4 regions of the Streptomyces sp. WY228 genome follow, and region 4 is predicted to be linked to each of the others. Evidence: riboswitches for the same ligand, from Rfam matches in the RefSeq annotation. Region 4 holds a riboswitch; each other region holds the start of a gene.

Region 1 (6,992 bases), 840 kb from region 4:
AGGAGGCGCTGCACCGAGCGGGCCTCGGCGCGCTGTTCGCGGCCGCGCTGGACGGCGAGGGACTTCTCGGTGGGTTCGAGGTCGAGGGTGAGGTGGACGGAGCCGTCCTCGAAGCTGCGGCGCTGGGTGTATCCGCCGTCCCGGAACACCTTGATCATTTTGTTGTTGGCGGGGAGCACCTCGGCGGCGAACCGCCGGATGCCGCGCTCGCGGGCGACCGCGGCGATGTGTTCGAGCAGCGCCGAGGCGACTCCGCGGCCCTGGTGGGCGTCCTGGACGAGGAAGGCGACCTCGGCCTCGTCGGCGGGCGCGGAGGCGGGGCGGCCCGTGTCGTCGATGCGGTCGTAGCGGACGGTTCCGATGAACTCGCCGCCGATCGTGACCGCCAGTCCGACCCGGTCGACGTAGTCGTGATGGGTGAAGCGGTGCACGTCCCGGTCGGATAGGCGGGGATACGGGGCGAAGAAGCGGTAGTACTTCGACTCGTCGGACACCTGCTCGTAGAAGCTGACCAGTCGCTCGGCGTCGTCCGTGGTGATCGGCCTGATGCGCGCGGTGCCCCCGTCGCGGAGCACCACGTCCGCTTCCCAGTGGTCGGGGTACGCGTGATGCGGACTCTGCTCCGGCGTGGGCTCCATGGCCAAAGCCTACGGCCGGACGGGAGGCCGGGCACAGCACCACGCACTGCATGAGAGACTGGTCTAGACAACCGTTGATATGTGAAGGGCAGAACCATGGCTGAGCGCCGCGTAAACGTCGGTTGGGCCGAGGGCCTGCACGCCCGCCCCGCTTCCATCTTCGTCCGTGCCGCCACGGCCTCCGGCGTCCCGGTGACGATCGCCAAGGCCGACGGCAACCCGGTGAACGCCGCCTCCATGCTGGCCGTGCTCGGTCTGGGCGCGCAGGGCGGCGAGGAGATCGTGCTCGCGTCCGACGCGGACGACGCCGAGGCCGCTCTGGACCGGCTGGCGAAGCTCGTCGCCGAGGGCCTGGAAGAGCTTCCGGAGACCGTCTGACCCACGCGACTCCGGGTCCGCCCGGATGCGACCGGCGAAAGAGCCGTGATCCCGTGAAGGGATCACGGCTCTTTCGCTTTCGGGAAAGATTCAGAAAAGACCCGCGCCCCGATAATGCGGGCAGCCTGAATGGCGCACCGGAATTACTTCTCTTTGTATACGGCTCTTTTGTTAATGCCGGACACTCGCCGTGTTTACGCCGTGTTGCGAACTTCTCACCGGCGGAACGGCGGCGGTGCGACGCCCCGCGAGATCGGGGCGGCGGAGCCGGTGGGCGCCGGTGGCGCGTTCCGCGTGCTGGGCGGTCAGTGCCCTCGCCCGCTCCGCGTCGCCGCGCGCCACGGCGTCCACGATCGCGCCGCGCTCGGCCCAGGCGTCGACCGGACGGGCCGGCTGCTCGACGGCGTACATCCAGGCGATCTTGTGCCGGAGCTGGGTGAGCAGCGCGATGAGGCCGGGGCTGTTCGACGCCTGGGCGAGGGTCTCGTGGAACCAGCCGCCCAGCGAGCGCAGATCCTCGCCCTCGCCCCGGCGGGCCCGCTCCTGGCCCAGCCTGACCAGACCCCGGAGCACCTTCAGATGGGCCTCCGTGCGGCGCTGGGCGGCGCGTGCGGCGCCCAGCGGCTCCAGGAGCATCCGCAGCTCCAGGAGGTCGGCCGCCTCCTGCGCGGTGGGTTCGGCGACACAGGCTCCGGCGTGTCTGCGGGTGACCACGAAGCCCTCGGACTCCAGGGTGCGCAGGGCCTCGCGGACAGGGACGCGGGAGACCCCGTAGCGGCGGGCCAGCAGCTCCTCGGTGAGGCGGCTGCCGCGCTCGTAGACACCGGAGACGATGTCGTCACGGATTGCCGTGCATACCGAATGCGCGGGAATGCGCATGTCCGAACCTCCGCCTTGATCCCCGCGAAACGCGGCCGCCCGACGTCTGTTCCGTGACTCTATGGCAATCTGCCGGAATTTCCGATGGCAGGCCGGAATCCAGGGAAATCTTCAGGCCGGAATTGCCGAAGGCCCCGGCGGGTGCCGGGGCCTTCGGGTGGGATCGCGCACAGGCGGGTCAGACGTTCAGACCGTGCGAGCGCAGGTAGCCGACGGGGTCCATGTCGGAGCCGTAGTCGGGGGTGGTGCGGGCCTCGAAGTGCAGGTGCGGGCCGGTGGAGTTGCCGGTGGAGCCGGAGAGCCCGATCTGCTGGCCGGAGGAGACGCTCTGGCCGACGGAGACGCCGATCGAGGAGAGGTGGCCGTACTGGGTGTACGTGCCGTCCGACATCCGGAGCACGATGTTGTTGCCGTACGCGCCGCCCCAGCCGGCCTCGACGACCGTACCGGCGCCGACCGCGACGACGGAGCTGCCGGAGGCGGCCATGAAGTCCACGCCGGAGTGGCTGCCGGAGGACCAGAGGGAGCCGCCGGTCTTGTAGCCGGTGGTGACGTGGGAGCCGGCGACCGGGAGGTGGAAGGCGTTGAGCCGGGCGCGCTCGGCGGCGCGGGCGGCACGGGCCTTCTCCTCGCGGATCTCCTTGGCGCGGGCCTCGGCCTTGCGCTGGGCCTCCGCCTTCGCCTTGGCCTTGGCGGCCTTCTCGCGGGCCTCGGCGGCGGCCTTGGCCTTCGCCCTGGCGACCGCCTCGGCCTGCTGCTTCTGGGCCTGGGCCTGGGCGTCGATCTGGTCGGCGAGGGTGGCGTCGAGGGAGATGGCCTGGGTGAGGCCGGTGTCGGCGACCTTGGCGGCCTCGGTGTCCGCGGCGAGGGCCGGGGAGGACAGCGAGCCGAGGACTCCGGTGGTGGCCAGGGCCGCGATGCCGGCGGCCTGGGCGCTGCGACGCGTCAGGCGGCTCGGGGCACGGTGCTTCCCGGTGGCACGGGTGAACGCCATGGAGAGGCTGATCCTTTCCTTCCTTCTCGCCTACCGGGTTAGCTGACGGGTTCGGAGCAGGAAGGTCTCCTACGGATCCCCGCGCCGGTTCACGGCACGGGCCTCCGATTCACCCCAGGGACTGCGTGTGGGTCCCCGGCTCCCCAGGCTCGCGCCTGACGGGGACTCGGCGATGACTGCCCGGCGCCGCGGATGCGGCATACGGGTGACGGACAGCCGGGCCGACGCTAGGCGGGGCGACTTCCCATCACCAAACGGACAGGGGGATTTGTCGCGCATCCCACAGGGCAGACAGGCAACCTCTCCAACAAAAGGGAGCGAAGCTAGCCAATCGGGCAAAAAGGGAGGACCCCGGCGAACTTCCGTCCGTCGGGGTCCTCTTCGCGGCGGTGTGCCACAGGTGCCGTCAGCCGGTGACGACGGACACCTCGCCGATGCCGAGCGCCTTCACGGGCTCCGCGATCCGCGCGGCGTCACCCACGAGGACCGTGACGAGACGGTCCACCGGGAAGGCGTTGACCACGGCGGCGGTCGCCTCCACGGTGCCCGTCTCGGCGAGCCGGGCGTAGAGGTCGGCCTGATAGTCGTCGGGGAGGTGCTGCTCGACCTGGTCGGCCAGCGTGCTCGCGACGGAGGCGGCGGTCTCGAACTTCAGCGGGGCGACGCCCACCAGGTTCTGCACGGCCGTCTCGCGCTCGGCGTCGGTCAGCCCCTCGGCGGCCAGCGTCCGCAGGACCTTCCAGAGGTCGTCCAGCGCCGGTCCGGTGGACTCCGTGTCCACCGAACCGCTGATCGCGAGCATCGCAGCGCCGCCCGATTCGGGGCCGCTGGAGCGCAGCACCTGGGCGAAGGCGCGTACGCCGTAGGTGTAGCCCTTCTCCTCGCGCAGCACCCGGTCCAGCCGGGAGGTGAGGGTGCCGCCCAGGCAGTACGTGCCGAGCACCTGCGCGGGCCACACGCGCTCGTGCCGGTCGGCGCCGATCCGGCCGATCAGCAGCTGGGTCTGGACCGCGCCGGGGCGGTCCACGATGACCACGCGGCCGGTGTCGTCCGCGGTGATGGGCGGCACCGGGCGGGCCTGGGCGGTGTTGCCCGACCAGTCGCCGAGGGTCTCCGCCAGCAGCGCGTCCAGGTCGATGCCGGTCAGGTCGCCGACGATCACGGCCGTCGCGGTGGACGGGCGGACGTGGGCGTCGAAGAAGGCGCGCACGGCGGCCTGGTCGATCCGCCGGACGGTCTCCTCGGTGCCCAGGCGCGGGCGGGACATCCGGGCGGTGGCCGGGAACAGCTCCTTGGAGAGCTGCTTGGCGGCGCGCCGGGACGGGTTGGCCTGCTCGTGCGGGATCTCGTCGAGGCGGTTGCCCACCAGGCGCTCGATCTCGCTCTCGGCGAAGGCCGGGGCCCGCAGCGCCTCGGCGACCAGGCCGAGGGCCTTGGCCAGCCGGGAGGCCGGGACCTCCAGGGAGACCCGGACGCCGGGGTGGTCGGCGTGCGCGTCGAGGGTGGCGCCGCAGCGCTCCAGCTCGGCGGCGAACTCCTCGGCGCTGTGCTTGTCGGTGCCCTCGGAGAGCGCCCGCGACATGATCGTGGCCACGCCGTCCAGGCCCTCGGGCTCGGCCTCCAACGGCGCGTCCAGGAAGATCTCCACCGCGACGACCTGCTGGCCGGGGCGGTGGCAGCGCAGCACGGTCAGTCCGTTGGGCAGGGCGCCGCGCTCGGGCGCCGGGAAGGCCCAGGGGCGGGCCGTGCCGGCGGTGGGCTGCGGGTGGAACTCCATGGCTACTCCAGTCACGGCGGCGTCGCTCACTTGGCCGCCCCCTCGTGCGCGTCGGTGCCCTCTTCGCCCTCGGCGCCCTCATCGGCCTCGTCGGTCGGCTCGACGGGCTCGTACACCAGCACCGCCCGGTTGTCGGGGCGCAGGGCCGCCTCGGCCGCCGCGCGCACCTCCTCCGCGGTGACGTCCAGGACCCGGCCCACGGCGCTCAGGGCGAGCTGCGGGTCGCCGAACAGCACCGCGTAGCGGCACAGTTCGTCGGCGCGGCCGGCGACCGTGCCGAGCCGGTCCAGCCACTCGCGCTCCAACTGCGCCTGGGCCCGCTCCATTTCCTCGGGGGTGGGCCCCTCGGCGGCGAACCTGGCCAGCTCCTCGTCGACGGCGGCCTCGATCTGCTCCACCTCGACCCCGCCGGACGTCTTCACGTCCAGCCAGCCCAGCGAGGGCGCCCCGGCCAGCCGCAGCAGCCCGAAGCCCGCCGCCACCGCCGTACGGTCGCGGCGCACCAGGCGGTTGTGCAGCCGGGAGGACTCGCCGCCGCCCAGCACGGTGAGCGCCAGGTCGGCCGCGTCGCAGGCGCGGGTGCCGTCGTGCGGGAGGCGGTAGGCGGCCATCAGGGCGCGCGCCGGGACCTCCTCGTGGACCACTTCGCGCAGCTGCTCGCCGATGATCTCCGGCAGCGTCCCGTCGCGCGGCGGCTGCTTGCCGTCGTGGGACGGGATGGAGCCGAAGTACTTCTCGATCCAGGCGAGGGTCTGCTCGGGGTCGATGTCGCCGACCACCGAGAGCACCGCGTTGTTGGGCGCGTAGTACGTACGGAAGAACGCGCGGGCGTCCTCCAGCGTGGCCGCGTCCAGGTCGGCCATGGAGCCGATCGGGGTGTGGTGGTAGGGGTGGCCCTCGGGGTAGGAGAGGGCGGTCAGCTTCTCGAACGCGGTGCCGTAGGGCACGTTGTCGTAACGCTGGCGGCGTTCGTTCTTGACGACGTCGCGCTGGTTCTCCATGGACTCCTCGTCGAGCGCGGCGAGGAGGGAGCCCATCCGGTCGGCCTCCAGCCAGAGAGCCAGCTCCACCTGGTGGGTGGGCATGGTCTCGAAGTAGTTGGTCCGCTCGAAGCTGGTCGTCCCGTTGAGCGAGCCGCCGGCCCCCTGGACGAGCTCGAAGTGGCCGTTCCCCTTGACCTGTCCGGAGCCCTGGAACATCAGGTGCTCGAAGAGGTGAGCCAGACCGGTGCGTCCCTTGACCTCGTGGCGCGAGCCGACGTCGTACCAGAGGCAGACCGCGGCGACCGGGGTCAGATGGTCCTCGGAGAGCACCACACGCAGGCCGTTGGCCAGGCGGTGCTCGGTCGCTGTCAAGCCGCCGGAGCCGGCCTGTGCGGTGGCCGTGTGACCCATGGGCATGTACGTCCCTTCGATCGCGATACTGGACTTCCTGCCAGACCTGCCACTCTAAGCAAGCGCACCGGCACCTGGCGAAGTTCCCGTTCCGTGGATGTTTCCGTCGATGGTGTCGCGGACGCCCTCGCGGGCGCGCCGCCCCGACCGCTTCGGACCGGCCTTCGGACCGGCCTTCGGACGGGTCGAGGTCGGCGTTGTCAGTGGCGAGGTCCACAATGGACCGCGTCAGCAGCTCGTGTTGTACCGAACAAGCTCAGGTTGTCCGAACAGAATCCGTGAAGGAGTCGCAGCCGCGATGGCCCGCCGTAGCACGAAGACCCCGCCGCCGGACGACTTCGAGGAGAAGATCCTCGACATCGACGTCGTCGACGAAATGCAGGGCTCCTTCCTCGAGTACGCGTACTCGGTGATCTACTCCAGGGCCTTGCCCGACGCCCGCGACGGCATGAAGCCGGTGCACCGGCGCATCGTGTCCCAGATGAACGAGATGGGACTGCGCCCCGACCGCGGCTATGTGAAGTGCGCCCGCGTCGTCGGCGAGGTCATGGGCAAGCTGCACCCGCACGGCGACGCCTCGATCTACGACGCCCTGGTGCGCATGGCCCAGCCGTTCTCGATGCGGCTCCCCCTGGTCGACGGCCACGGCAACTTCGGCTCCCTCGGCAACGACGACCCGCCGGCCGCCATGCGGTACACCGAGTGCCGGATGGCCGACGCCACCTCGCTGATGACCGAGGCCATCGACGAGGACACCGTCGACTTCCAGTCGAACTACGACGGCCAGGAGCGCGAGCCGGTCGTCCTCCCCGCCGCCTACCCCAACCTCCTGGTCAACGGGGTCTCCGGGATCGCCGTGGGCATGGCCACCAACATGCCCCCGCACAACCTGGGCGAGGTCATCGCCGCCGCCCGGCATCTGATCAAGCACC
Region 2 (6,992 bases), 6.4 Mb from region 4:
AGTTCGCGCCGCAGCCCCTTGTCCACCAGCGTGTTCAGCAGGTCCATGGAAGATGATCCTTGCTTACCGCACCGCCTCCAGCCAAGGAGGAACCAGACAGGAGACCCCGGCGAGGGTGTGTGTATTGCCACACCCTGACCTGCTGCGCACCCGGCTAGGGTCTGTTGGCTGCCTACAAAGAGAGGGACCCGCCGCATGTCCTTCGCCCCGTTCGACTGGATCGACGCCGAGGCCCGCAGGCGGGCCGACGCAGGACTCGTACGCACGCTGCGTCCGCGCGACGCCGAGCCGGAGCTGCTGGACCTCGCGAGCAACGACTACCTGGGCCTCACCCGGCACCCGGAGGTCACCGCCGCCGCGGCCGCCGCCGCCCACCGCTGGGGAGCGGGCGCCACCGGATCCCGGCTGGTCACCGGCTCCACCGCCCTGCACGCCGAACTCGAACGGGAGCTGGCCGCGTTCTGCGGCTTCGAGGCGGCCCTCGTGTTCTCCTCCGGGTACGCGGCCAACCTGGCCGCGTTGACCGCGCTGTCCGGGCGCGGCTCCCTCATCGTCTCCGACGCGGGCAACCACGCCTCGATCGTGGACGGCTGCCGGCTCTCCCGCGCCGAGACCGCCGTCGTCCCCCATGCCGACCCGGACGCGGTCGCCAAGGCGCTCGGTGCGCACGACGGGCGGGCCCTCGCCGTCACCGACTCGGTCTTCTCCGTCGACGGCGACGCCGCCCCGCTTCCCGCACTGGCCGAGGTCTGCCGCTCCGCGAACGCCGCGCTGCTGGTCGACGACGCCCATGGCCTCGGCGTCCTGGGCGACGGCGGCCGCGGAGCGCTCGCGGCGGCCGGACTGGCGGGCGGCGAGGGGACCGTGGCGACCCTCACCCTGTCCAAGTCCCTGGGCAGCCAGGGCGGAGCGGTCCTGGGGCCCGCCCGGGTCATCGGGCACCTCGTCAACACGGCCCGTACGTTCATCTTCGACACCGGACTCGCCCCGGCGGCGGCCGGCGGCGCGCTCGGCGCCCTCGGAGTGCTGCGCCGGGAGCCCGGGCGGGCGGCCCGCGCCCGTGCGGTCGCCGCCTCGCTGTACGGAAAGCTCACCGCCGCAGGGCTGACCGCGGTCCGGCCCGACGCGGCCGTCGTCTCCGTCCGCGCGCCCTCGGCGGACGCGGCGGTGCGCTGGGCGGCCGACTGCCGTGCGGCCGGGATGGCGGTCGGCTGCTTCCGCCCGCCGTCGGTTCCGGACGGCGTCTCCCGGCTGCGGCTGACCGCGCGCGCCGACCTGACCGAGGAGCAGATCACGGCCGCGGTGGCCACGATCGTCGCCACCGCCCCCCGGCAGGCGGACGCGGACCTCAGCTGACCTGCCGTGGACCGGTTCCGTCCGGCCCGGATCCGTCCGGGGCGAGTCCGGTCACGAACGTGGTCCAGGCCGCCGCCGAGAAACGCAGCGGCGGCCGGTCCACGTCCTTCGAATCCCGTACGGCGAGGAGTGCGCTGCCGAGCCGCGCGGTCTCCACGCAGTTGTTCATCCCGGTCGAGCGGCTGCTGCGCCGCCACTGCGCGGCGGACGGGTTCACGGATGACGACGGCGGCGGTGCGACGGGCGGTGCGAGTCGGTCCGACATGGCGGCGGCCCCCTTAGCTGCGTCTGAAGCTGCGTCTGATCTCGGTGATGAGGTCCTGCGAGCGCTCGGGCGACAACGCGTGAGCCTGCAAAGTGCGGAAGGCCGAGCTGTACGCCTCCAGGTCTTCTCTTCGCTCCAGATAGAGGCTACTCGTCAAGTGGTCAAGAACGACCACATCCAGATCAGAAATGTTCGGAAAGGAGAAGATAACGAAAGGGCCGGTGAGCCCGATGTATCCGCCGACCGAGAACGGCAGCAACTGGAGCTGAACATGAGGCAGTTGGGAAACCTGGAACAGATGGTGCAACTGATCCCGCATCACCTCGGGGCCGCCCACCTCACGATGGAGCACCGCCTCGTCCAGCACGGCGGTGAAGCGCAGCGGCGGGCTCGCGCGCAGCACCCGCTGGCGGGTCAGCCGGACCTCGACCAGCGAGTCGAGCCGGCCGTCCGGTAACCCGTCCAGCGAGGCGCGGGTCACGGCCCGGGCGTATCCGGCGGTCTGAAGCAGTCCCGGCACCACCGAGGTCTCCAGCGTCCGGACCGTACTGGCCTGCGACTCCAGGCTGATGAAGTCGCGGTACTGCGGCGGGATCAGCCCCCGGTAGGCGTGCCACCAGCCCGAACCTCCGCCGCCCGCCGAGCCCGCGAGGACTTCGAGCAGTGAGCGCAACTGGGTGTCGCGCACCGCGTAGACGTCCAGCAGCCGCGACACGTCGGCGGGCGTCACTCCGCTCGCGCCCGTCTCGATACGGCTCACCTTCGACTGGTGCCAGCCGAGCAGCCGCGCCGCGTCCCGGCTGGTCAGCCCGGACGCGTGGCGCAGGCTCCGCAACTCCTCGCCGAGCTTGCGCCGCCGGACGACGGGGCCGTGCAGCATGCCGGTCTCCTCTTCTGCTGTCGGGGAGGGCCGGCCCGTCGCCGGAGCGGCCCGCAGAGGGGCCAGTGTGCCGTCCGTCCACGCCGTGCGGGTCCTGAATTCACCGCTTCGAGCGACAGATATATGCATATCTTGGCCGAACGCCGTTACAGGGAGCTGCATCAATGGCAGTCTGGCGCGAAGCACAATCCTGGCCGACCGCCGGTCGGCCGGGGCGGGAAAGGGACGGCGTCGCCATGGCAGACCATCAGGAAGCAACCGTCACTCTGCCGAGCGATCCGGCCTCGGTCTCCTCGGCCCGCAGATATGTCGCCAGGACCCTGGCCGAATGGGGTCTGCCCGACGACACCGAGTTCGCCGACACCATCCGGCTGATCGTCTCGGAGCTGACCACCAACGCCGTTCAGCACACGTTCGGCCAGTCGCCCACCTTCACCGTGGATCTGCGCCTCGAACGCGACGAGGAGCTGTACGTCGGCGTCACGGACAGTCACCCCCGTTGGCCCCAGCGGCTGCCCGCCGCCGTACGGCAGGACAACGGCCGCGGCATGGTCATCATCCGGACGCTGGCCAAGGAGCGCGGCGGGCGGCTCCAGGTCACCCCGACCGCCGAGGGCGGCAAGACGGTCTGGATCGCACTCCCGTGGGTCGTCCCGGTCCAGGGCTGACCCCGGAACGGCCCGGGACCGGCCCCGCCGGCCGATGGCGGGGCCCGGCCCCGGGCTGTTCAGCCCTGCGGGGGCCGGTTCGCCGCCGGGCCCGTGCTTCCCCGGCCGAATCCGCTGCGCAGCAGCGCGAGCAGCGTCGCGGCCGCGGCGGTCGACCGCTCGCCCCGGTGCACGACCGAGATGGTCCGGCGGAACGAGGCCGGCTCCAGCCGCCGCACCGACAGCGGGGCCGCCGCCATCGAGGCGACCATCTCCGGCACCACCGCCACCCCGAGCCCCGCGCTGACCAGCGCGCACACCAGCGCGTATCCGGGCGACTCGCAGACCACCGCGGGCGTCGCCCCGGCCTCGGCGAGCGCGTTCTCCACGCCGCGCCGGGGCGGATGGGTGGGCGCGCTGCTGATCAGCGGCCGCCCGGCCAGTTCGGTGACCGGCAGCCGGCCGGTGCCCTCGGCGAGCCGGTGGCCCACCGAGGTGACCAGCACGAGCTCCTCGACCAGCAGGGGTTCGACGAGGACGCCGACCGGCGCGGGACCCGTCGTCGCCGGTTCGTAGGCGTGCGTCAGGGCGAGGTCCACCTCGCCCGCGACCAGCGCGGCGATCCCGCCGGGCGGTTCGTAGTCGGCGACGGCCAGCTCGACCTCCGGATGAGCCCGCCGGAACGCGCTCAGGACCGGCGGCAGCAGATGGATCCCGGCCGTCGTGAACGTGCCCACCCGCAGTCTGCCGCCCGAGAGGCCGGCCAGCCGCGCCAGCTCGTGCCGCGCCTGGTCCAGCTCGTCCAGGACCCGCCGGGCCCGGCCCGCCAGCAGCTCACCCGCCGCCGTCAGCCGCGCCCCGCGATGGTGGCGCACCAGCAGCGCCGCCCCGGCCTCCCGCTCCAGCTTGGCGAGCTGCTGGGAGAGCGCGGGCGCGGTGTAGCCCAGGCGGGCGGCGGCCCGGGTGATCGAACCGGCCTCCGCCACCGCCACGAGTGCCGCGAGCCGTGTCGGGTCGTACATGAAAGCGTTCCTTTAGGCAGACCCAGAAGATTGCAAGTACACGCTAAAGGCTCCGCAGGTCCAAGGTGGACCTCATGGACGCACAACTGATCGCCTTCACGGGGGTCGCCGCCGGGATGGTCGCGCTGCCCGGCGCCGACTTCACCGTCGTCGTACGCAACGCCCTGGCCTCGCGCACCGCCGGCCTGGCCACCGCGCTGGGCGTCGCCGGAGGTCTGCTGGTGCACACCGCGCTCGCGGTCGCCGGACTCGCCGCGGTGCTCGTGACGATGCCGGTGCTCTTCCGCACCGTCCAGCTGCTCGGCGGCGCGTACGTGCTCTACCTCGGGATCAGCGCGCTGTACGCGATCCGGCGTCGCCGCCCGGGGAGCGGCGACGCGGCGCCCGAGGACGCGCCGGGGCGGCCCGTGCCCCGGGAGTTCGGGCGCGCGCTGCGCCAGGGGTTCCTGACCAACGCGCTCAACCCGAAGGCCCCGGTCCTCTTCCTCAGCCTGCTGCCGCAGTTCGTGCCCCACGGCCGGCCGCCGCTGCCCAGGACCCTGCTGCTCGCGGCCCTCGTGGTGGTGCTGGCGCTGATCTGGTTCCCGGCCGTCGCCCTGCTCGTGGACCGGCTGGGCCGGTGGCTGCGCCGCCCGCGTACCGCCCGCGCCATCGAGGGCGGCAGCGGTGTGGCGCTCACCGGTCTGGGGCTCGCGCTGGTCACCGGCCCGCTGGTGCGCTGAGACCGGACGCCCTGTCCGCGAGGAGGGGCGCCCGCACGGAAAGAGCGTCCGGCCGGTGGGTCAGCGGACCCGTCCGTACCAGACGCTCTTGGACCAGATTTTCGCCAGTCGCACCACGTCCCCCGATTTGGGGGAGTGCCAGATCTTCCCGGCCCCGGCGTAGATGCCCACGTGGTAGACGCTGCGCCCCGAATGGAAGAAGACGAGGTCGCCGCGTTTCCGCTGCGACTTGGGGATATGGCGGGTCTTGTTGTACTGCTGCTGTGCCGTGCGGGGGAGCTTCTTCCCGGCCTTCTTGAACGAATACAGCGTCAGCCCCGAACAGTCGAAGCGACTGGGGCCGGATGCTCCGTACTTGTAGGGAGCCCCCTTCTTCGACGCGGCCACCTTCAGGGCCTTCGTCGAGTGGGTGGCGGCCTCGGCGTCGCTCACCAGGCCGGGCGCCAGCATCGTGGACGTCACGGCCAGAGTGAGTACCGAGGCCGTGCCGACCCGGGCGAACAGAGACGGGACATGAACCTGCGCAGACATGCGCAACCCTTCGTCAGCCGCCTGTGAAGGATGACCTGTCGGGTTCGGGCTGGCGAAGTTGCCCGGCCGCTTGACGCGGCTTCACCCCGAGGGCTTCCCGGTCTCCCGGGCGGCCCGTTGTGCTCGGGTCCTCCACTCCTGCCGATCCACTTCTGTCGACCAGTCATCCGGGCGGCGGCAGGACTCGGCGTCCGCCCGGACCGCCCCGCCGCGGTGGCGGGGGCTTGTCGTCTCAGGGATCTTGACGCACCCGGTGCCGGATTTCCGAGCTGAAACGACGGTTTGTGAGTCTCCTCACCACTGATCCATTCAGGTGGACAGGTCGGATTCGCGCTCGTCCGCGAGCCGGGCGCACACCCTCGTACCAGCGACGAAACGGCACATTTCGAGTACGGGCCGCGCGCCGGACGCAAGTTGGGCCGTCGCTCGCGCGGGTGATCGCCTACGCCGAACGAGCGAGGGAAATTGATCGCGCGATCGGGCGTGTCGTGCGGCGGGTCGACCGGTCCGCTCCCGTAAGGCGCTCCCGGTGCGCCGGGCGGTTCGGTTCACCTCGGTTCAGGTCGCCGGCGGCGGCATCGCGACCCGGCCCGCCCTGCGCTCCCCGTCCAGGACGCGCAGGGCCCGCGCCAGGGTGGCGGCGTGGATCCGCGACTCGCCGCGCTCGTGCATCAGGGCCAGGGCGTCGCGCAGGGCGGCCGCCCGGGAGGCCAGGGCCTGGGCGGCCCGCAGCGCGCTGTAGGTGTCGCCGCCGTGGGCCGGGTTGATCCGGCCCACCTGGTCGAGCACGGCCAGATAGCAGTCGACGAACTCGCCCTCGGCGCGCGTCAGCGCGGGCAGGGGCGGGAACTCGGGTGGTTCCATCAACGGTTCACCTCGCGTCGTACGCCGGCCGGGAGTGTCAGCGGTTCTCCACGACGTGGTCGACCAGCCCGTAGGCGAGGGCGGCCTTCGCGTCGAGGATGGTGTCGCGCTCGATGTCGGCGGTGATGCGCTCCGCGGTCTGCTCCGTGTGCCGGACCAGCATGGCCGCGAACATCTCGCGGGTGCGCACCAGTTCGCGCGCGTGGATCTCCAGGTCGGACGGCTGGCCCCGCATCGGCTCCTCCAGTGCGGGCTGCTGAATGACTACCCGCGCCCCGGGCAGCGCATGTCGCCGCCCCTTCGCCCCGGCCGCCAGCAGGGCCGCCGCGTACGAACCGGCCTGCCCCAGGCAGAAGGTCTCCACCTCGCAGGTCAGGAACCGCATCGTGTCGTAGACCGCCGCCATCGCCTGGAACGAGCCGCCGGGGGAGTTGATGTAGAGCGACAGGGGCCGGTCCGGATCGGCGTGCTCCAGATACATGAGCTGGGCGATGAGGTCGCCCGCCGCCGTGTCGTCGATCGGGGTCCCGAGGAAGACGATCCGCTCGGACAGCAGCTTGGAGTACGGGTCCAGCGTCCGGGTTCCGGTCGCGGTGCGCTCGGTGAACTCGGGCAGTACGTAGCGGGCGGCGGGGCGGATCATGGCGTGCCTCTCTCCTGGAACTGACCATCCGTCTGTCCGTCCGTCAGCCCGTCCGGCTGTGC
Region 3 (6,992 bases), 4.2 Mb from region 4:
GTCGAAACCGCCATGCACTGGTTCCGCAGGGCGGCGGATGCCGGGCACGCCGAATCGGCGGCGGACATCGGCCAGCTGTTGATGGGGCGCGACCCGGAGGCGAGCCGGTACCTGGAGCAGGCCGCCGAGGCCGGCGTCGTACGGGCGCAGTACCAGCTGGGCATGCTGCTCGCCGGCCGAGCGCAGAGCTGGCTGACCCGGGCGGCGGAGGCCGGCCACACCACCGCGGGGCAGGCCCTCCCCGCACTGCGCACGGTCACCGACACCCCGCCCGATAACGTCAAGGCGTGAACGACACCCCCGCCTGCCCCCACAGCGCCACCCCCGAAAGCGGCCCCGAACTCTTCACCTGGGAGTTCGCCACCGACCCCTACCCCGCCTACGCCTGGCTCCGCGAGCACCGCCCCGTGCACCGCACCGCCCTGCCCAGCGGGGTCGAGGCCTGGCTCGTGACCCGGTACGGGGATGCCAGGCAGGCGCTCGCCGACGCGCGGCTCTCCAAGAATCCGGCCAACCACGCCGAGTCGCCGCACGCCAAGGGGAAGACGGGGATCCCGGGGGAGCGCAAGGCGGAGCTGATGACGCATCTGCTCAATATCGATCCGCCGGACCACACCCGGCTGCGCCGGCTCGTGTCCAAGGCGTTCACCCCGCGCCGGGTCGCGGAGTTCGCGCCCCGCGTGCAGGAGCTGACGGACCGGCTCATCGACGAGTTCATCGAGAAGGGGCAGGCCGACCTCATCCACGACCTCGCCTTTCCGCTCCCCATCTACGCCATCTGCGATCTGCTCGGCGTCCCGCGTGAGGACCAGGACGACTTCCGGGACTGGGCGGGCATGATGATCCGGCACGGTGGCGGGCCGCGGGGCGGGGTCGCGCGGTCGGTGAAGAAGATGCGCGGCTATCTCGCCGAACTCATCCACCGGAAGCGGGAGAACCCCGGCGACGACCTGATCTCCGGGCTGATCCGGGCCAGCGACCACGGCGAGCACCTCACGGAGAACGAGGCGGCCGCGATGGCGTTCATCCTTCTCTTCGCCGGGTTCGAGACGACCGTCAATCTGATCGGGAACGGGACCTACGCGCTGCTGCGCCATCCCGAGCAGCGGGCCGGGCTGGAAGCCTCGCTGGACGCCGGGGAGAGCGCGCTGCTGGCGACCGGGCTGGAGGAACTGCTCCGGTTCGACGGGCCGGTCGAGATGGCGACCTGGCGGTACGCCACCGAGGCGCTGACCCTGGGCGGCGAGGAGATCGCCGCCGGGGATCCCGTCCTGGTGGTGCTGGCGGCGGCCGACCGCGACCCGGAGCGGTTCGCGGATCCGGACACACTGGACCTTGCGCGGAGTGACAATCAGCACCTCGGATACGGGCACGGCATCCATTACTGCCTGGGGGCGCCGCTGGCCAGGCTGGAGGGGCAGACCGCGCTGGCCACGCTGTTGAGACGCCTCCCTGACCTGCGACTTGCGGGAGAACCTGACGATTTGCGCTGGCGCGGCGGGCTCATCATGCGTGGACTGCGTACGCTTCCGGTCGAGTTCGAGCCGGGCAGCCGCTCCGAAAAAAGTGACACGCTGTCAACTCTGTGACTTTCACGTGATCTGCGCTGCATCGACTTGTGACACACGTTCGAGTCCCGCTAGGTTCACGGTTCGACGCGTCGGTCGCACGTTGCCCATGCGTCACTTGTGCGCCGACGCAGGCACGAAATCCCGCTGCGCGGCGCTCAGGTCACTCGCTTGTCAGTCGCACGGAAGGCATACCCATGGGCTCCGCGAACGGCAGACACCGCCGCCCTCGCCAGGCACCCGCCATCGTCGTCGCCGCAGGTGTGACGGGATCGGCCATCGCCATCCCGCTGCTCGGCGCGAGCGGCGCGCACGCGGCCGAGGCCTCCACCTGGGACCGGGTCGCGGAGTGCGAGAGCGGCGGCATGTGGAGCGCCGACCTCGGCAACGGCTACTACGGCGGACTCCAGTTCTCGCAGGAGACCTGGTCGGCGTACGGCGGCACGGCGTTCGCGCCCCGCGCCGACCTTGCCAGCCGGTCGCAGCAGATCTCCGTCGCCGAGAAGGTCCTGGACGACCAGGGGCCCAAGGCGTGGCCCAGCTGTGCGGTGATCTCCGGCCTCGCGGTGGACGGCAGCCTGCCGGGCGTCGACCCGGGCACCTCGCCGGCTCCCGACCCGACGAGCACCCCGACCGACGAAGCGGACGCACCCGACGAAGCGGATGAATCCGGCAAGTCCGGCGAGGCCGACAAGTCCGGTAAGGGTGAGAAGAAGGACGAGAAGGAGAGCGACGGTACGGGGGAGGGGAGCGAGACCCCCGACTCCTCGGTGACGCCCACCACCCCGCCGTCCTCCGAGGCCCCCGACGCCACCGACCCCTCCGGCGCCCCCGACGCCTCGACCGGCGAGACCGGCACGGACGGCAAGGGCGGCAAGCACCGCGGCGCCCCCGCGCCCGAGGAGGCCGACGGCGGTCAGGACGACGGCCCTCGTGGGTCCGGCCGGCACGCCTCGCGCGGTGACGGCGACGCGCGCGACGGCGGCGCGGCGGGCGCCGGTGCGTACACGGTGCAGCCCGGCGACAACCTGTGGGCCATCGCCGACGCCCAGGAGCTGCCCGGCGGCTGGACCGGTCTGTACGAGACCAACAAGGACCTCCTGGGCTCCGACCCGGACCTGATCCTGCCCGGCCAGAGCCTGGACCTGGGTCTGGGTCAGGACGCGGAGCAGAGCGGGGAACAGGGCGCGGACCAGGGTGCGCCGGAAGGTGCCGAGGCGCCCGCCGCCAACTGATTCAATTCGGGCGAAAACGCCCGGGAAAATCAGGCAGTTCAGAGACCTATGTCCACTTTTGCGGAAGTGAGACATGGGTCTCTTTGCTTCAACTGGCGCGTCTCGCCCGGCCGGTCCGCGCGTATCGCCCCCGACCTGCGGAAATGCCCCATCAGTCGCGGTGAGTTCGAGTTGATTGCCCCCTATGTCCATCTTTGAATGTCGGGGTTGCCTGTGTTTACGGTCGGAGCCGCTCGCACCGCGGGCCCCGTCGACCGTCACGCCGAATCCTGCCGTCGGTCGAAGGGAACAGACGCGTAAAGCGCCGTAGGCAGGAGCGGGGGACCCAGGTAGGCCGCCGGGTCCGCACAGCCCCTCCGGGGGGTGTACGGGACCGGCTTGGGGTGAAGTCGCACGCAGCACCGTGCGACCGGGCAACTCATCAGCCCGAACCCGACAGCTCACCTCGTAGGCGTCGGTGAGGAGATTCGTTCCATGCTGCTGAACAGCAAGGGCAAGCACCGCCGCCCGTCCAAGGCCACCCGTATCGCTACCCTCGCGGGTGTCACCGGTGCCGCCGTCGCCGTCCCGCTGATGGGCGCGACCAACGCGTCCGCCGCCTCCGTCGAGACCTGGGACGCCGTCGCCCAGTGCGAGTCCGGCGGCAACTGGTCCATCAACACCGGCAACGGCTACTACGGCGGACTGCAGTTCTCGCAGTCCAGCTGGGCCGCCGCCGGTGGTACGCAGTACGCCGCGCGTGCCGACCTGGCCTCCAAGGACCAGCAGATCGCCACCGCCGAGAAGCTCCTCGACCTTCAGGGCCCGGGCGCCTGGGCCTGCGCCGGCGCCGGCGGCCTCACCAACGACGGTGTGGACCCGGGTGTGAACACCGGCTCCGGCCAGTCCGAGAGCAAGCCCGAGCAGGCGCAGCCCCAGCGCCAGGCCGAGCAGCCCACCACGCGCTCCGAGCAGCGCGAGGCCCCCAAGGCCGAGAGCAAGAAGACCGTCACCACCCCGACCGGCGAGAAGGTCAAGAAGGGTGACGGCGAGTACAAGGTCAAGGCCGGCGACACCCTGAGCAAGATCGCCGAGAAGGAGGGCGTCAAGGGCGGCTGGAGCAAGCTCTTCAAGCTCAACGACGACATCGTCGAGGACGCCGACCTGATTTTCCCGGGTCAGCAGCTCCACCTGAAGTAGACGCCGCATCTCCTCCCCGGAGGAGAAGCGTCCGGCGGCACTTCTCCTCGCACGGCTTCCCGGCCCGACGCGCTCATCCCCCAGCGCGCCGGGCCGGGTTCTTCGTGGGTGGAGGCCCGGGAGGGGTGCGGTTGCGTTCACCTCTTGTCGGCAACACGTGTTACCGCTCAGTAGATATCTAGAGTTTTGTCCCGTTACGCCGGTCCTTGGGTCCTTTTTCGTCCCAGGAGACGGGCGGTCGGCCGGTCGACGCGGCCGGGCCGGATAGGCTCGGGTCGCAAGGCCACAGTGACCCTGCACAACCAGTGTCAGATCCCAGAAGGAGATGCCTCGTGCCGTCCATCGACGTCGTCGTAGCCAGGGAAATCCTCGACTCCCGGGGCAACCCCACGGTCGAGGTCGAGGTTGGCCTCGACGACGGCAGCACGGGCCGTGCTGCTGTTCCGTCCGGCGCCTCCACCGGCGCGTTCGAGGCTGTAGAGCTTCGCGACGGTGACCCCAACCGCTACCAGGGCAAGGGCGTCGAGAAGGCCGTCCTCGCCGTCATCGAGCAGATCGGCCCGGAGCTCGTCGGGTACGACGCCACCGAGCAGCGCCTCATCGACCAGGCCATGTTCGACCTGGACGCCACCGAGAACAAGGCCTCGCTCGGCGCGAATGCCATCCTCGGCGTCTCGCTGGCCGTCGCGCACGCCGCATCCGAGGCGTCCGACCTGCCGCTCTTCCGCTACCTCGGCGGCCCGAACGCGCACCTGCTGCCCGTTCCGATGATGAACATCCTGAACGGCGGCTCGCACGCCGACTCCAACGTGGACATCCAGGAGTTCATGATCGCGCCGATCGGCGCCGAGTCCTTCTCCGAGGCCCTGCGCTGGGGCGCGGAGATCTACCACACGCTGAAGAAGGTCCTCAAGACCAAGGGCCTGTCCACCGGACTCGGCGACGAGGGCGGCTTCGCCCCGAACCTGGAGTCCAACCGCGCCGCCCTGGACCTCATCGTCGAGGCCATCAAGGAGGCCGGCTACGTCCCGGGCCGTGACGTGGCGCTCGCGCTCGACGTCGCCGCGTCCGAGTTCTACAAGGACGGCGTCTACGAGTTCGAGGGCAAGTCCCGCTCGGCCGCCGAGATGACCGAGTACTACGAGGAGCTCGTCTCCGCGTACCCGCTGGTCTCCATTGAGGACCCGCTGTACGAGGACGACTGGGCCGGCTGGAAGGTCATCACCGACCGCATCGGCTCCAAGGTCCAGATCGTCGGCGACGACCTCTTCGTCACCAACCCCGAGCGCCTGGCCCGCGGCATCGAGGAGGGCTCCGCCAACGCCCTGCTCGTGAAGGTCAACCAGATCGGTTCGCTGACCGAGACCCTGGACGCCGTCGAGCTGGCCCAGCGCAACGGCTTCAAGTGCATGATGTCGCACCGCTCCGGCGAGACCGAGGACGTCACCATCGCCGACCTCGCCGTCGCCGTGAACTGCGGCCAGATCAAGACCGGCGCCCCGGCCCGTTCGGACCGCGTCGCCAAGTACAACCAGCTGCTGCGCATCGAGGAGATCCTCGACGACGCCGCGGTGTACGCGGGCCGCTCCGCCTTCCCGCGCTTCAAGGGCTGACCCGTAGTCGCTGGCAGGTAGCCTCCGCCCGTCCCCGCACCCGGTCCCGTACCGTGTGCGGGGACGGACGTATGTGATGGGGAGGCGGGAGACATGGCCGGCAAGGACCGCGACCGGTTCTCCACCGCGACCAGGCTGCGCCTGCTCGGCGAGCAGACCGCGGCCCGCGTGTACCGATCCCAGAACCGCCGCCAGGCCCGCCGCTCCCGGCTCACCGGCCGGGCCGCGTTCCTGGCGCTGGTGGTCTGCTCCCTGGTGGTGGCGCTCGCCTACCCGATGCGGCAGTACGTCTCCCAGCGCGACGAGATCGCCGAGCAGGAGCGGCTCTCGCAGCAGGCGGAGCGGCGGACCGAGGAGCTGCGGGACGAGAAGGCGCGGCTCCAGGACGACGCGTACATCATGCGTCTGGCCCGCCAGCACCTGCACTACGTCCTGCCCGGGGAGACCGCCTACACCGTGGCCGACCCGGACGCGGCCGAGGACCGGCGCGGCGAGCCCGGCGCGAGCGACCGCCCGTGGCACGCGAACCTCTGGGACGGCGTGGACAGCGCCGACCGTGCCGACCGCGACTGACCGACCGAACCCGTACGTACCTCCGTACGTTCCTGTGTACGTCCACCTCTACGAGCTTCCGAGCAGAACCAAGGCAGGCATGGAAACGCCCCCTCCGCAGACCGAGTCCACCAAGCCCACCGACGCGGACATCGCCGCGTTCGAGCAGCAGCTCGGCCGCCCGCCGCGCGGTCTGCGCGCCATCGCGCACCGCTGCCCGTGCGGCAACCCGGACGTGGTGGAGACCCAGCCCCGTCTGGAGGACGGCACGCCGTTCCCGACGACGTACTACCTGACCTGCCCCCGGGCGGCCTCGGCGATCGGCACGCTGGAGGCCAACGGGGTCATGAAGGAGATGACGGCCCGTCTGGAGACCGACCCGGAGCTGGCCGACGCCTACCGGGCCGCGCACGAGGACTACATCACCCGCCGCGACGCCATCGAGGTCCTGGAGGGCTTCCCGAGCGCCGGCGGCATGCCGGACCGGGTGAAGTGCCTGCACGTCCTGGTCGGCCACTCGCTGGCAGCCGGCCCCGGGGTCAACCCGCTGGGCGACGAGGCCATCGCGATGCTGCCCGAGTGGTGGGCCAAGGGCCCGTGCGTCACGCCGTGCGCCGTGGACGCGGAAGGCCCGGACGCGTGACCCGGGTCGCCGCCGTCGACTGCGGTACGAACTCGATCCGGCTCCTCGTCGCCGACGTGGACCCCGCCACCGGCTCCTTCACCGAGCTGGACCGGCGGATGACGATCGTCCGGCTCGGCCAGGGCGTCGACCGGACCGGCCGGCTGGCCCCCGAGGCGCTGGAGCGGACGTTCGCGGCCTGCCGCGAGTACGCCGCCGCGAT
Region 4 (6,992 bases):
GGGACGTGGACGGCACCACCCCCTGCACCGGCACCGGCGTCCTGGTCGCCGCCCTCGCCAGGGCCGTCCCCGGCCGCACCGTCCACACCGGCCCCCTGACCGGCTCCGACCACGTCGTACGGGGCTCCGAGCGGGCCGCGCTGCGGGCGGGCGGGGCCATCGCGGTGGACATGGAGTCCGCCGCGACACTGCGTACCGCCCTGTGTCACGGACCGCGCCCGGTTGCGGCCGTCCGGGTGGTCGTGGACGCTCCAGAGCATGAGCTCGTCCGCATCGGCACCGTACGCGGTGGAATATCGGCGTTCCGCGTTCTTCGTGCCGTCCTTCCGGCTTTCTACGAATGGCACCGATCTTTACTGCTCCCCAGGAGGTGAGCTAGATGGCCATGCCGCTCCGCCAGACCATCAAGGTTGCGACGTATCTCTTCGAACAGAAGCTCCGCAAGCGTGAGAAGTTCCCGCTGATCGTCGAGCTGGAGCCGTTGTTCGCCTGCAACCTCGCCTGCGAGGGATGCGGCAAGATCCAGCACCCGGCCGGTGTCCTGAAGCAGCGCATGCCGGTCGCCCAGGCGGTGGGCGCGGTGCTCGAATCAGGGGCCCCCATGGTGTCCATCGCCGGTGGCGAGCCGCTGATGCATCCGCAGATCGACGAGATCGTGCGCCAGCTCGTCGCACGGAAGAAATACGTCTTCCTCTGCACCAACGCGATGCTGATGCGGAAGAAGCTCGAAAAGTTCACTCCGTCCCCGTACTTCGCCTTCGCCGTCCACATCGACGGGCTGCGCGAGCGGCACGACGAGTCGGTCGCCAAGGAAGGCGTCTTCGACGAGGCCGTCGCCGCGATGAAGGAGGCCAAGGCGCGCGGCTTCCGCGTCACCACCAACTCCACCTTCTTCAACACCGACACCCCGCAGACCATCATCGAGGTCCTGAACTACCTCAACGACGACCTCAAGGTCGACGAGATGATGATCTCGCCCGCCTACGCCTACGAGAAGGCCCCCGACCAGGAGCACTTCCTCGGCGTCGACCAGACCCGCGAACTCTTCAAGAAGGCCTTCGCGGGCGGCAACCGGGCCCGCTGGCGGCTCAACCACTCGCCGCTCTTCCTGGACTTCCTGGAGGGCAAGGCGGACTTCCCGTGCACCGCGTGGGCGATCCCGAACTACTCGCTCTTCGGCTGGCAGCGCCCGTGCTACCTGATGAGCGACGGTTACGTACCGACGTACCGTCAGCTCATCGAGGAGACCGACTGGGACAAGTACGGCCGCGGCAAGGACCCGCGCTGCGCCAACTGCATGGCGCACTGCGGCTACGAGCCCACGGCGGTGCTCGCCACGATGGGGTCCCTCAAGGAATCCCTGCGCGCGGCCCGGGAGACCGTCACCAGCAACCGGTGAGCCGGTGACCGACGAGGTACGGCCGGCCGCCGCGGGTTTCCCGGGGCGGCCGGCCGCACGACGCAGCACATCCGAAGGAGAAGAGCGGGCGATGACGGACGGCGGATCCCAGGGCTTCGATCTGGCGCGGCTCCTCGCCGAGCGCGGGTCCGAGCGGTACGAGCTGCACGCGCGCCACCTCAACCACCAGCTGCCGCGCATGCTCCACACCATCGGCTTCGACAAGGTCTACGAGCGCGCCGAGGGCGCGTACTTCTGGGACGCGGAGGGCGACGACTACCTCGACATGCTCGCCGGCTTCGGCGTCATGGGCCTGGGCCGCCACCACCCCGTCGTCCGGCAGGCCCTGCACGACGTCCTGGACGCCCAGCTGGCCGACCTCACCCGCTTCGACTGCCAGCCGCTGCCCGGACTGCTCGCCGAGAAGCTGCTGACCCACAGCCCGCACCTGGACCGCGTCTTCTTCGGGAACAGCGGTACGGAAGCGGTCGAGACGGCGCTGAAGTTCGCCCGGTACGCCACCGGGAGGCCCCGGATCCTCTACTGCGACCACGCCTTCCACGGGCTCACCACCGGATCCCTGTCGGTCAACGGGGAGAGCGGCTTCCGCGACGGGTTCGCCCCGCTGCTCCCCGACACGGCCGTGCCGCTCGGCGATCTGGACGCGCTGCGCCGCGAGCTGAAGCGGGGCGATGTCGCGGCGCTGGTCGTCGAGCCGATCCAGGGCAAGGGCGTGCACGCCGCGCCGCCCGGCTATCTGCGGCAGGCCCAGGAGCTGCTGCACCGGCACAAGGCGCTCCTGATCGCCGACGAGGTGCAGACGGGCCTGGGCCGGACCGGCGACTTCTACGCCTACCAGCACGAGGAGGGCGTGGAGCCCGATCTGGTCTGTGTGGCCAAGGCGCTCTCCGGCGGCTATGTGCCCGTCGGCGCGACCCTCGGCAAGGACTGGATCTTCCGCAAGGTCTACTCCTCGATGGACCGGGTCCTCGTCCACTCCGCGAGCTTCGGCTCCAACGCGCAGGCGATGGCGGCCGGGCTCGCCGTCCTGACCGTGATGGAGGACGAGGAGACCGTCGCGAACGCCCGGCGCACCGGCGATCTGCTCCGCGAGCGGCTGGCGGCCCTGGTGGACCGCTACGAGCTGCTGCACGAGGTCCGCGGGCGCGGGCTGATGATCGGCATCGAGTTCGGCCGGCCGTCGTCGCTGAAGCTCCGCAGCCGCTGGACCATGCTCCAGGCGGCCCGCAAGGGGCTCTTCGCCCAGATGGTCGTGGTGCCGCTGCTCCAGAAGCACCGGATCCTCACCCAGGTCTCCGGCGACCATCTGGAAGTGATCAAGCTGATTCCGCCGCTGGTCATCGGGGACGCCGAGGTGGACCGCTTCGTGGCGGCGTTCACGTCCGTCATGGACGACGCGCACAGCGGCGGCGGACTGATGTGGGACTTCGGCCGCACTCTCGTCAAGCAGGCCGTGGCCAACCGCTGACGGGCGCCCCTTTGCCTCCGGGGCAAGTTATTTGCCTCGGAGGAAAGATACTGGCCCAATGGATCCATGAACCCTCCGGACGAAGGGGTGCCGGACGAGCTCCCCGGCGTCGCACCCCGACTGCGTGACCTGCGCCGAAGCCGTGGTCTCACCCTGGAGACCGCCGCCCGGCGGGCCGGGCTCTCCCCGGCCCATCTCTCCCGGCTGGAGACCGGCCGCCGGCAGCCCTCGCTGCCGATGCTGCTGGGGCTGGCCCGTATCTACGGTACGACGGTCTCCGAGCTCCTCGGCGAGCAGCCGCCCGAACGGGACGCGATCGTCCGCGGCGGCGGCTTCGAGGGGGCGGAGGCGGACGGCTGGATGTACCGGCAGGCGGGCGGCTCCGGCCGCGCGATGCAGGCCCTGCGGGTACGTGTTCCGTACGGGGCCCAGGGCGACCTGGTCCGGGTCCATCCCGGCGAGGAGTGGCTGTACGTCATGGAAGGGCGGCTGCGGGTCGGGCTCGGCGACACCGTGCACGACCTCGAACCCGGCGACAGCGCCCACTTCGACTCGCTCACCCCGCACCGGATTGCGGCCGTCGACCGCGGCGGCGCGGAGCTGCTCTTCGTCCACACCCTGCTGCAGAGTCCCGCCGCCGAGCTCTGTCTCGGCAACGCCCTCCACGCGCGCTGACCGGCCGTCCCCGCCGGCTCCATCCTTCGCTCCACCGGCCGCGAGGCCGACAGAGAGGACCGTCATGTCCGATTCCGAACACTACGACCCGCTGGGCCCCGGACGTCGCGTGAACGAGGACCCGCAGGAGAAGCGGATGCCGCGCGGCGTCGTCATCCGGCTCTTCGCCTACCTGGTGGCGGGCCACGTCATCGCGGGCTTCCTCTACCTGCTCTTCGTGGTGGCCGGGAGCAAGTGACGGCCCGCCGCCGGGCGGGTCAGTCCTGGTCGAGCAGGCGCTCGCGCAGCCGCTCCCGGGTACCGGAGGAGATCTTCAGCCCCTCGGTGAGGTAGCGGTCGGTCGTGCCCCAGTTCTCCTCGATGGTCGCGAAGGCCGCCGCGAGGTAGGCCGGCCGCGCCCCGAAGAGCGGGTCCAGCAGCTCCAGCACCTCGGGCGACATACCGGCCTCGGACGCGTCGGAGCGCTTCACGTTGTAGCGGCGGTGGAGGTCGTTGGACTTGAGGTAGTCCTCCTCGATCGCCTCCACCTCCACGCCGACCGCCAGCAGGGCGACCGCGATCGAGAGACCGGCCCGGTCCTTGCCCGCCGCGCAGTGCATCAGGGCCGGGACGCTGTCCTCGGCCAGCGCGTGCAGCACCCGGCTGTGCTCGACGGTGCGGTCCTCGATCGTCGCGCGGTACATCCGGATCATGCGGTCGACGCCCTTGCCGTCCGCGAGGACCGAGCGCAGCTGCTCGATGTTCCCGTCGCTCACCAGCCGCCAGAACTCCGCGCCGTCGGCCGGGTCGGAGAGCGGAATGCTGACATTGCGGACACCGGGCAGCTCGATGTCGTAACCGTCGAGGCGGTGGTCGGCGGAGTGCCGGAAGTCGAAGACCGTGTGCAGTCCGAGCCCGCCGAGGAAGGCCGCGTCCTCGGCGGTGGCGTGCGCCAGGTGGCCGCTGCGGTAGAGCCGGCCGAAGGCGGTGCGCCGCCCGTCCGTGGTGGGGAGCCCGCCCACGTCGCGGAAGTTGCGGACTCCGGTCAGCACGGTCTCTGTCGGCGGGACCTGCGGCACCTGCTGCGTCACGGGGGCTCCTGGGATCTCTGGCGTCGGCGCGGCTCGCCGGCGAGGGCGCTCCCGTGACGATACGACATCGATTCGACAGAAAATCATCACGGTCGACACCTCGATGCGGGGTGCCGACGAGGCCGGACTGACCCGGCGTCAGGAGCACCGCCGACGGCATGTCCGTATTGGTGTATTTCGCAGAACATGCCCCGCTAATGGGGGAGATGGGATTTCAGAGGTGAGCGGGATCATATCCGTGACGGACCGTGGTGAGCGCGCCCCGGGGTATTTCCCTTGCCCGTAAGGAAATCCAAGATCCGTAATCCACGGAGTGTGACGGGAAATCCGATGCGATATCGAATCGATGATTCCGGCGCGCAACCGATGGCTTGTTCCGCTCGTCCTGACCGGTTTACGGTCGCCGCAATCCGGACGGACCGCCTAATCCTGCCGCCGCCCGGAATTCGCACCCACCCACTCACGTGTGGCAGGAGCGGGGGAACCAGGTAAGCCGCCGGTCCGGAGCGATCCGGACCGGCTCGGGGTGAAGTCGCCGCAACGCGACCGGGCATCTCCAGCCCGAACCCGACAGCTCACCTCGCAGGCGCCGGAGAGGAAATCCCCCATGCCCGCAAAGGGTAAGCACCGTCGTCCGAAGTCCGGCCCGATCTCCCGCGGCGTCCTCGCCGCGGGCACCGGTGGCGCCGCACTCGCCCTCCCGCTCATCGGCGCCGGCATCGCGAGCGCCGCCGACCGGGCCGCTCCCGCCGCGAAGCCCGCCGCCGCCTCGGTCGCCGCCGCGCACACCGCCCCGTCGGCCGCTCCCGCCGCGTCGAAGGCCGCCCCGAAGGCGTACTCCGTCGTCTCCGGCGACTACCTGTCGAAGATCGCGGCCGAGCACCAGCTCAAGGGCGGGTGGCAGAAGCTGTACCAGGACAACCGCTCCACCGTCGGCGAGAACCCCGGCCTGATCCACCCGGGCATGAAGCTGACCCTCGGCGCCAAGGGCTCCGCCCCGGCCGAGAAGTCCGCCGCTCCCGAGGCCGCCCCGAAGAAGGCCGCTCCGGCCCCGAAGGCCGCGCCGAAGGAAGCCCCGAAGGGCGACACCATCTCCGCCGACGACTCCGAGGGCTCCGGCGCCTCCGCGCAGACCGGCTCCTCCGAGGCCACCGGCTCCGGCTGGTCCGCCCCGCTGGCCAACGCCAACGTCACCACCCAGTACCGCGCTTCCGGCGCCAGCTGGTCCAGCGGCTACCACACCGGCTCGGACTTCCAGGCCGCCTCCGGCACCCCCGTCCTCGCCATCGGACCGGGCACCGTGGTCTCGGCCGGCAACAGCGGCTCGTACGGCAACGAGGTCGTCATCCAGCACGAGGACGGCATGTACTCGCAGTACGCCCACCAGTCCTCGCTGAACGTCTCCGTCGGCCAGACCGTCACCGGCGGCCAGCAGATCGGCCTCTCCGGCTCCACCGGCAACTCCACCGGCCCGCACCTGCACTTCGAGGTCCGCACCGGCCCGAGCTACGGCTCGGACGTCGACCCGATCGCGTACCTGCGTCAGCACGGCGTCTCCGTCTGACCGAGCAGGACCGGAAGTGTCCGAGGGGCGGTGCGCGGCGGCGCACCGCCCCTCCCTTTATTCCGGCTTTACCAAAACCTGACCGGGTGGTCTATCTCACCACCCGTCAACCCCGTATTACGGTCGCGTAGGTCACATCGGACGATGCAGGATAAGTCCTTGTGGCAGACGATTCGAGAAACAACCAGCAGCACATCATCGGGTCGTACGCGGCGATTGGCGACAGTTTCACCGAGGGCGTCGGCGACCCCGGCCCCGACGGGACCTATGTCGGCTGGGCGGACCGCTTCGCGGTGCTCCTCGCCGACCGGCTCCCGGCCCCCGACACGGAGGCCGGCCCCGAGGACTCCCCGCACGGGGACTTCCGCTACGCCAATCTCGCCGTACGAGGACGTCTCCTCGACCAGATCGTCGAGGAGCAGATCCCCCGTGCCAAGGAACTGGCCCCCGACCTGGTCAGCTTCTGTGCGGGCGGCAACGACATCATCCGGCCCGGCACCGACCCCGACGACCTCGCCGAGCGCTTCGAGCGTGCGGTCGCCGACCTGAGCAACGCCGTCGGCACGGTCATGGTCACCACCGGCTTCGACACCCGGGGCGTTCCGGTGCTGCGCCACATGCGCGGCAAGATCGCCACGTACAACGTCCATCTGCGGGCCATCGCCGACCGCTACCAGTGCCCCGTGCTGGACCTGTGGTCGCTGCGCTCGGTCCAGGACCGGCGCGCGTGGGACGCCGACCGGCTGCACCTCTCGCCCGAGGGCCACACCCGCGTCGCCCTGCGCGCCGCCCAGG

What was found. A riboswitch is a leader RNA that binds a small molecule or an ion and turns the genes downstream of it on or off. The one in region 4 is predicted to bind cyclic di-AMP.
Positions count from the first base shown of each region.
Region 1: another riboswitch for cyclic di-AMP. It lies ahead of KV381_RS28630 (M23 family metallopeptidase); the one in region 4 lies ahead of KV381_RS32340 (LysM peptidoglycan-binding domain-containing M23 family metallopeptidase).
Region 2: another riboswitch for cyclic di-AMP. It lies ahead of KV381_RS03900 (C40 family peptidase); the one in region 4 lies ahead of KV381_RS32340 (LysM peptidoglycan-binding domain-containing M23 family metallopeptidase).
Region 3: another riboswitch for cyclic di-AMP. It lies ahead of KV381_RS13675 (transglycosylase family protein); the one in region 4 lies ahead of KV381_RS32340 (LysM peptidoglycan-binding domain-containing M23 family metallopeptidase).

Region 1 covers NZ_CP079114.1:6,533,088-6,540,079, reverse strand. Annotated here, with positions in the region: gene KV381_RS28645 (bifunctional GNAT family N-acetyltransferase/acetate--CoA ligase family protein) at 1-638, opposite strand, end outside; gene KV381_RS28640 (HPr family phosphocarrier protein) at 735-1,016, shown strand; gene KV381_RS28635 (GntR family transcriptional regulator) at 1,188-1,895, opposite strand; gene KV381_RS28630 (M23 family metallopeptidase) at 2,074-2,889, opposite strand; cyclic di-AMP (ydaO/yuaA leader) riboswitch at 2,903-3,071, opposite strand; gene KV381_RS28625 (pitrilysin family protein) at 3,296-4,666, opposite strand; gene KV381_RS28620 (pitrilysin family protein) at 4,693-6,066, opposite strand; gene KV381_RS28615 (DNA topoisomerase (ATP-hydrolyzing) subunit A) at 6,359-6,992, shown strand, end outside.
Region 2 covers NZ_CP079114.1:975,145-982,136, reverse strand. Annotated here, with positions in the region: gene bioB (biotin synthase BioB) at 1-47, opposite strand, end outside; gene KV381_RS03930 (8-amino-7-oxononanoate synthase) at 196-1,356, shown strand; gene KV381_RS03925 (DUF397 domain-containing protein) at 1,349-1,621, opposite strand; gene KV381_RS03920 (helix-turn-helix transcriptional regulator) at 1,635-2,501, opposite strand; gene KV381_RS03915 (ATP-binding protein) at 2,738-3,169, shown strand; gene KV381_RS03910 (LysR family transcriptional regulator) at 3,229-4,170, opposite strand; gene KV381_RS03905 (LysE family translocator) at 4,245-4,892, shown strand; gene KV381_RS03900 (C40 family peptidase) at 4,953-5,423, opposite strand; cyclic di-AMP (ydaO/yuaA leader) riboswitch at 5,427-5,613, opposite strand; gene KV381_RS03895 (hypothetical protein) at 5,982-6,287, opposite strand; gene KV381_RS03890 (ATP-dependent Clp protease proteolytic subunit) at 6,325-6,930, opposite strand.
Region 3 covers NZ_CP079114.1:3,166,458-3,173,449, reverse strand. Annotated here, with positions in the region: gene KV381_RS13690 (tetratricopeptide repeat protein) at 1-291, shown strand, start outside; gene KV381_RS13685 (cytochrome P450) at 288-1,589, shown strand; gene KV381_RS13680 (transglycosylase family protein) at 1,766-2,803, shown strand; cyclic di-AMP (ydaO/yuaA leader) riboswitch at 3,096-3,272, shown strand; gene KV381_RS13675 (transglycosylase family protein) at 3,278-3,982, shown strand; gene eno (phosphopyruvate hydratase) at 4,315-5,595, shown strand; gene KV381_RS13665 (septum formation initiator family protein) at 5,689-6,168, shown strand; gene KV381_RS13660 (DUF501 domain-containing protein) at 6,248-6,790, shown strand; gene KV381_RS13655 (Ppx/GppA phosphatase family protein) at 6,787-6,992, shown strand, end outside.
Region 4 covers NZ_CP079114.1:7,377,528-7,384,519, forward strand. Annotated here, with positions in the region: gene KV381_RS32310 (1-hydroxy-2-methyl-2-butenyl 4-diphosphate reductase) at 1-374, shown strand, start outside; gene hpnH (adenosyl-hopene transferase HpnH) at 380-1,399, shown strand; gene KV381_RS32320 (aspartate aminotransferase family protein) at 1,491-2,888, shown strand; gene KV381_RS32325 (helix-turn-helix domain-containing protein) at 2,955-3,563, shown strand; gene KV381_RS32330 (DUF6126 family protein) at 3,628-3,801, shown strand; gene KV381_RS32335 (tyrosine-protein phosphatase) at 3,821-4,633, opposite strand; cyclic di-AMP (ydaO/yuaA leader) riboswitch at 5,077-5,235, shown strand; gene KV381_RS32340 (LysM peptidoglycan-binding domain-containing M23 family metallopeptidase) at 5,241-6,197, shown strand; gene KV381_RS32345 (SGNH/GDSL hydrolase family protein) at 6,359-6,992, shown strand, end outside.